2 regions of the Robertmurraya mesotrionivorans genome follow, and region 1 is predicted to be linked to the other one. Evidence: riboswitches for the same ligand, from Rfam matches in the RefSeq annotation. Region 1 holds a riboswitch; the other holds the start of a gene.
What was found. A riboswitch is a leader RNA that binds a small molecule or an ion and turns the genes downstream of it on or off. The one in region 1 is predicted to bind cyclic di-AMP.
Positions count from the first base shown of each region.

Region 2: linked by a shared signal. The riboswitch ahead of ACRX5O_RS17240 (APC family permease) and the one ahead of ACRX5O_RS06485 (potassium channel family protein) in region 1 are both predicted to bind cyclic di-AMP.

Region 1 is NZ_JBPCCH010000002.1:501,444-504,864, forward strand. Features, by position in the region: gene ACRX5O_RS06480 (TrkH family potassium uptake protein) at 1-499, opposite strand, end outside; gene ACRX5O_RS06485 (potassium channel family protein) at 502-1,155, opposite strand; cyclic di-AMP (ydaO/yuaA leader) riboswitch at 1,224-1,350, opposite strand; gene ACRX5O_RS06490 (pyridoxamine 5'-phosphate oxidase family protein) at 1,680-2,252, opposite strand; gene ACRX5O_RS06495 (hypothetical protein) at 2,453-2,740, shown strand; gene ACRX5O_RS06500 (IS1595 family transposase) at 2,744-3,421, opposite strand, start outside.
Region 2 is NZ_JBPCCH010000012.1:1,182-4,602, forward strand. Features, by position in the region: gene ACRX5O_RS17240 (APC family permease) at 1-1,697, opposite strand, end outside; cyclic di-AMP (ydaO/yuaA leader) riboswitch at 1,810-1,938, opposite strand; gene ACRX5O_RS17245 (NETI motif-containing protein) at 2,097-2,297, shown strand; purine riboswitch at 2,383-2,484, shown strand; gene purE (5-(carboxyamino)imidazole ribonucleotide mutase) at 2,608-3,096, shown strand; gene purK (5-(carboxyamino)imidazole ribonucleotide synthase) at 3,083-3,421, shown strand, end outside.

The DNA.
Region 1 (3,421 bases):
ATGCAGATATAGAATGAAAAAAGCTATAATAAATCCCCTTCGACAACCCCATTTCTGGAACCCAACGTAATGACAACAAAACCATAGCAATGAATTCAATACCTACCGAAAAGATGAAAAGGTTCCGAACTAATTGAACAACTCCACCAAGCGAAGTTTGATTTAATGATTGCTGTATAAGAATTCGTTCCTTAAAACCAATTTTTTTACCCAGTACCATATAAATTAAAACTGCAAATGACATAATTCCTAATCCGCCTAATTGGATTAATGAGGCAATTACGATCTCACCAAATAAGGTGTATGCGGTTCCCGTATCAACCACTACCAAGCCTGTAACCGTCATGGCTGAAGTTGCGGTAAAAAACGCATCCAACCAACTAACCGGTGTAGTGGTTGCCCATGGAAGTTTGAGAAAAATTGTTCCTAATATAATAAAGGTAGTAAACACCAATACTAATAATTGAGAAGGATTAATGCTTATAATCTTGTTTTTCATCCTTATACACCTTTTTCTTCAAACCGATTCAAATCCAAATTGTGACCAATGACAATTAACACATCACCTTTATGGAGGACTTCTTCTGCTAATGGAGCCACAATCACATCCTCATTACGCTGAATTCCTACAATGCTACATCCATATTTTGCACGAATATCAAGCTCTAACAAAGTCTGATTATGAAGTTTTTCTGAAGCGACAATTTCAACAATACTATGTTCTTTTGACAGCTCAATAAAATCAATAATCTTCTCCGATGCAATATGATGAGCTACTCGTTTAGCCATGTCCCTCTCCGGATGAATAATTCGGTCGGCACCTATCTTCTCTAGAACTTTATGATGGTAATCATTCTGTGCTTTAGCCCAAACTTGTTTGACTCCTAATTCTTTCAAGTGGAGCGTTGTTAATATACTAGCTTCTATATCGTCACCAAATGACACAACCACTAAATCAAAGTTCCGTATCCCTAGATACTTCAAGGTCGGCTCATCCAGTGTATTGGCTTGAATAGTATGAGTAGCATATAGAGAGAATTCGTTTACCTTATCGATACTCTTATCCACCGCCATCGTATCGATTCCCAATTCATTAAATTCCTTTACTAAACTTCCTCCAAATCTACCTAAACCAAGCACAGCTATTTGTTTCATTTATACTTCCTTCCTTTCTCAATAAAAAAGACCATTCTAAAGAATAGAATGGCCCGTATGTAAAAATACATCCACCTCAATAACACCTACGAGGTTAGCTGACGGATTAGGAGTTGAGAGTCTCCTTCTACAAATTGTAGATACACCCCAAAAGATTGGTTCCCCCGCTCAAAAATGATTCGGCTTTTTTATTTAGTTTTATCTTAAACAAATATATTACTCGCACAATATACTGTCAATAGTGTTCATTTTTAAGGCTCTATTTTGGTCCCTTGATGAAATACCACTCTTTTTAGCAACGAATGGAGCAAAATTTGGGGATTGGACGTTGTTTCCTATTCAAAGTAATGAACAATTATCATCTACAATTGATATTGTAAAATATAATCGAGAAAACAGACCTGTTACAGAATATAATTCATCCCCATTAGCAACCTTATAATAATATTCTTTTCCTGAAAAACACCTAATAATTTCAGTTCTCCTATTTGAAGGCCAGTTATCTCAACAAGGACTATTTCTATTTAATCGTTATTAAAGTCGGATAAACTTTTTCCCAATGGTGTCACTATTCCGTCCATACTTATAGTATTTTTCTCTTTTCGATATTCTTCTAAGCCTTGTTCGCTTTTATTGATAGCCCACTGTTGTAGAGTATCTCGTTCACCATTGTATGAATAAAAGGGTACACTAAATCCACAGGACGTTTTTACCGTTTCAATCTTTGCATGGATTATTTGACGATATCCAGGAAGGATATCAAAGTGCTTAGCCATGTCATTCCATTCTGGTGAGTCTGGTAATATAACCTTACCTTTTCCGTATAGACGTAAGATCATCGGGGGACCTTCAAAAGCTAAGAACATAAATGTTATTCTACCGTTATCTATTAAATGGGCACTTGTTTCATTTCCGCTACCAGTTAAATCTAAATAAGCGACTTCATTTGGAGATAATATCCTTAGTACATCATGACCTTTAGGGGAAATGTTAACATGTCCGTCTGCTGATAGTGGTGCTGATCCAACGAAAAAAATTCGTTGTTTTCTTATAAATTCTTCATGTTTTGGAAGTATTGAAGAATAAACTGTTCCCAAAAATAATTCCTCCTCGCCTCACCTATTGTAAAAGTAAAAAGCCTACCATCTCTTACTGCCCCTTAGTTCAAAAAAAGGGAGTTAATCCTGGGCTAAATATAAATTGGTATTTATCTGGATAGTCTTTAATAAAGGCTCTTTTCGTAAATATTGTTGCTCTATGATATGATACCTTTAAACAGTTATTTTAGGAGGTTGTTATGAGTATTCCACTTGAATTAGATGGTGCAAAGGTATTAAAATACACGAAAAACGACACTACTAAACAACTAAGTTTAATGGTTTTTGAAGAGGAAGATGGTTCAACAAATGAAGTGCCAATAACCGCATTAGCAATTGCACAATACGATAAAGACGACAGATACTATCTATTTCTTTGTGACCAGGATTGGGAAGTGCAAAATGATTATCTTCTTGACTCAATTGAAGAATGTATCGGTTTTGCAGAAGGCTTTGGCATTTTTAATGAAGATTGGTCAGAAAGATAGGCATTAAGCACTTCGCATTTGTTCTACTGTCGTAAAGTTAACACGTTGACAAGAGCCGAGAAGCAAATCCTTAATGCGTTCTTGTATCGGCAACTTTTTATTTAACTCAAGGAATTGGTGCCAGAAAAGGTAATTGTCGAGGTACTTAGTTGCGACCCCTTGAAAACGGTCCATCCGCTTTTTTAAACGTTTATGGTAGCCGTTAACGTGCTGGATATGATAAATACCTTTTCTTACATAGACTTTTTTACTGACGTTAATAGGTTCGTACTGAAGCCCTTTCATAAGGGCAAATTTCTTATAATTTGTAGCTGTATCAGTGCATAGCAAAGCAGAGGTGTCGATATGACTCCCTAACACCTTATCCAACTCAACGGCTGTAACACGCCCTTTACCTGCCATCTGCGATAGGATTTGACCATTTCTATCGTGTGCAACTACAACACAAATTTGTTCTTTGGAGATACCTCGTTTTTTCGCCACTCCGCCGCTTTTACGAGGCTTCCTATGAGTAATGTTTTTCTTGCCTTTCTCGCTTTCTAAGAAGAAGGTTTCATCGCTTTCAATGATACCTTTTAAAGTTTGATGACCAAGAGAACGAATAGCATATAAGATTTTGTGCCTCCAGTAGAATGCGGTTGAAATGTGTATATCAAGGGCTTCCGCTATTTTAGGCAATGT
Region 2 (3,421 bases), on a different contig from region 1:
ATTAACACAGTTACCCGGTAATTAGACTCACTGGCTTTATGCTCGACTGTGTCGACAAATTTGGTGAGTGGGTGAATAATGCTTCTATAATGAGAATGTAAGGTGACCAATCGTACGTCAGGCTGCCACTTCTTCCATTTTTCTTCAAAGCGTTTTTCTTCTTCACGATCAAAGGCTACGTACACAGCAATTACTTGGCTTGCTGATAGTGACTTAGCATAGTTAATGGAATTCTCCACTACATGGGTAATGCCAGCCACAGGTACGATGATGACATTTCCTTCGATGGGAAGTGCTTCTTCACAAGTGGTGACCCGAAGCTGATCCGCAATTGCCTCATAGTGCTTATGGATTTTATGAAAGATCAGTACAATCACGGGAATAAAAACAAGAACCGGCCATACCTGGCTAAACTTTGTGATAAAAAACATTAAAGTAACCACGAAACTTATAAGAGCACCGGTTGTATTTATCGCGAGCTTTGATACCCAGCCGGTTGGCTTTTCGCGAATCCATTTCACCATCATTCCAGTTTGAGAAAGGGTAAATGGTATAAAGACACCCACCGCATACAATGGGATTAAATTTTCTGTATGTCCATGAAAGATTATAATTAGCAAGATGGAAGCAAAACCTAAAATAATAATACCATTTGAATAGCCTAGTCGATCGCCTCGAAGTGTAAACATACGAGGAATAAATTTATCATTTGCTAAGTTTACGGCTAATAATGGGAACGCCGAGTATCCTGTATTTGCCGCTAGTATTAAAATTAAAGCGGTTGTCCCTTGAATGAAGAAGTACATAAATGTTCGACCAAAGGTTTGGCTAGCAATTTGTGAGACGACGGTTTCTTCTGCCTTTGGTGTAATGCCGTAATAATAAGCTAAGACGACAATTCCAGATAATAGAATCGCGAGCAGTGTACCCATTAACATAAGTGTCCTTGCCGCATTTTTTGGTGCCGGATCTTTAAAGTTTGGAATGGCATTTGATATAGCTTCGACACCTGTTAGCGCAGAGCTACCTGATGCAAATGCCTTAAGTAAAAGGAATAAGCTAATTCCCGCTACTGGTGTTCCAATGGGCGTATGCAGTTCAGGAGGTACCTGACCTGTAATCACCTTAAATAAACCAACTCCAATTAAGAGAAATAAGGCTAGAACAAATAAGTAAACTGGATAAGCAAGAATAGAGGCAGATTCTGTTACGCCTCTTAAGTTTAGAATCGTTAAAAAGATAACAAAAATAATCGCAATTTCCACATTATAGTCATGTAAAGCTGGGAAGGCTGAAGTAATCGCATCGGTACCTGCTGAAACACTTACAGCCACTGTTAATATATAGTCAACCAATAGGGACCCTCCGGCCACTAGTCCTGGATTTACACCCAGATTGGTCTTAGATACCACATAGGCACCACCACCGTGGGGGTATGCATAAATGATTTGTCGGTAAGATAATATTAGGGCCGTTAATAAAAGAAGAACGCCAATCGCTATGGGAATAGAGTACCAAAAAGCAATGGCACCTATAGAAACGAGAACAATAAGTATTTGCTCTGGTCCATAGGCAACAGATGATAAAGCATCCGATGATAAAATCGCTAATGCTTTTGTTTTATTTAACTTTTGTTCACCTAACTGGTCAGACTTCAAAGGTCTGCCAATAAGTAATCTCTTAATAGAAGAGACCATGTTTTACACCACCATCTAGCAAGATATAATGAAAAAAATCCACAAAAAAAGTCTACAAGCCATCAAGAAATAAGACTTGTAGACATTAGCAATTTTGCTCCACAAGCTTCACCTTCCTTCTCAAAAAACGCTTACGAGGTTAGCTGTCGGATTCGGGCCTCATGAGTAGCCCTACCTATTAAAGGATTCACCCCCGGACATTTTGGGTCCCCCGTACCAATGGTTTCAGCGATTTAAGAATATGAAACTTTGATTATCATACTCCCGCAATTTAAAAATGTAAATGAAAATTTTGTTAACTATTTTGGGGCTTAAGTAAGCACAAAGTAGACTTCTATTACCCCGTATAAATGGGTATAATAGGTTAACTATTAAAGGACATTGAAAGGACTATTTAACATGACAAAACCAAAAAAAGCCATTTTTGAAGTTGAGGAAAACGAAACATTAAGTGATTGTCTTGAACGAATGTCGAAAGAAGGGTATACTCCTGTAAAAAGGACAGAAAAGCCAGTTTTTCAAGAGGTAAAAGATGCGGGTGAGGTTACTTATGAGCCGATCGCCAGGAAAATCGTATTCGAAGCTCGGTTAATAGAGTAAAACACGAACATTAACTATACTTAAATTATAAACGTTCGACAATTTCATTGACAGATTATATAACAGATTGTAATATAGACATGAGATTAAATTCAGAAATAGCCCTCGTATAATAATGGGAATATGGCCCATAAGTTTCTACCCGATTACCGTAAATGATCGGACTATGAGGAAATGTGATATGCCCGGAGTAAGAGGCGCTTCTTTTGTGTCTCTTCCATCTTGTATGAACAAGCCCGGACAGATTCCTTTCCTCGTCATGGAAAGAATCTGTGTGGGCTTTTTATATTATTTAGCTAGGAGGGGTACAATGGAAGCACTAGTTGGAATTATTATGGGAAGCAAATCCGATTGGGAAACTATGAAACTAGCGTGTACAGTGCTAGACGATTTAAATATACCGTATGAAAAGAAGGTGGTATCTGCACATCGAACTCCAGACTTGATGTTTGAATATGCAGAAACGGCTCGAGATCGTGGAATAAAGGTAATTATTGCAGGAGCAGGTGGAGCAGCTCACCTTCCTGGAATGGTGGCAGCAAAAACAACTTTACCGGTTATTGGTGTTCCAGTTCAATCAAGGGCGTTGAACGGTTTAGACTCCCTACTATCGATTGTGCAAATGCCTGGAGGTGTTCCGGTAGCAACTGTTGCAATTGGAACGGCTGGTGCAACAAATGCTGGATTGCTTGCAGCTCAAATTTTAGGAGCATTTAATGAAGAGATTGCTTTAAAGCTTCAGGAGAAAAGAGAAGCAACCAAACAAACCGTTTTGGAAAGTAGTGATGAACTTGTCTAATCCAGTGATTTTACCAGGACAAACGATTGGGATTATCGGTGGTGGACAGTTAGGCAAAATGATGGCCTTATCGGCAAAAGCTCAAGGGTACCGAGTGGCTGTCCTTGATCCTGCGGAGGATTCTCCTTGTGGCCAAGTATCTGATATTAGCATTGTGGCAGGGTATAACGATCTTGAGGCAATCAAAGAACTTGCGAGTGTGAGTGATGTCATCACATATGAGTTTGAAAATATCGATGCAGAAGCTTTAAAATGGCTTGCAGAGCATGCCAATGTACCACAAGGAACCCAATTACTAGAAATCACTCAAAATCGAATTACAGAA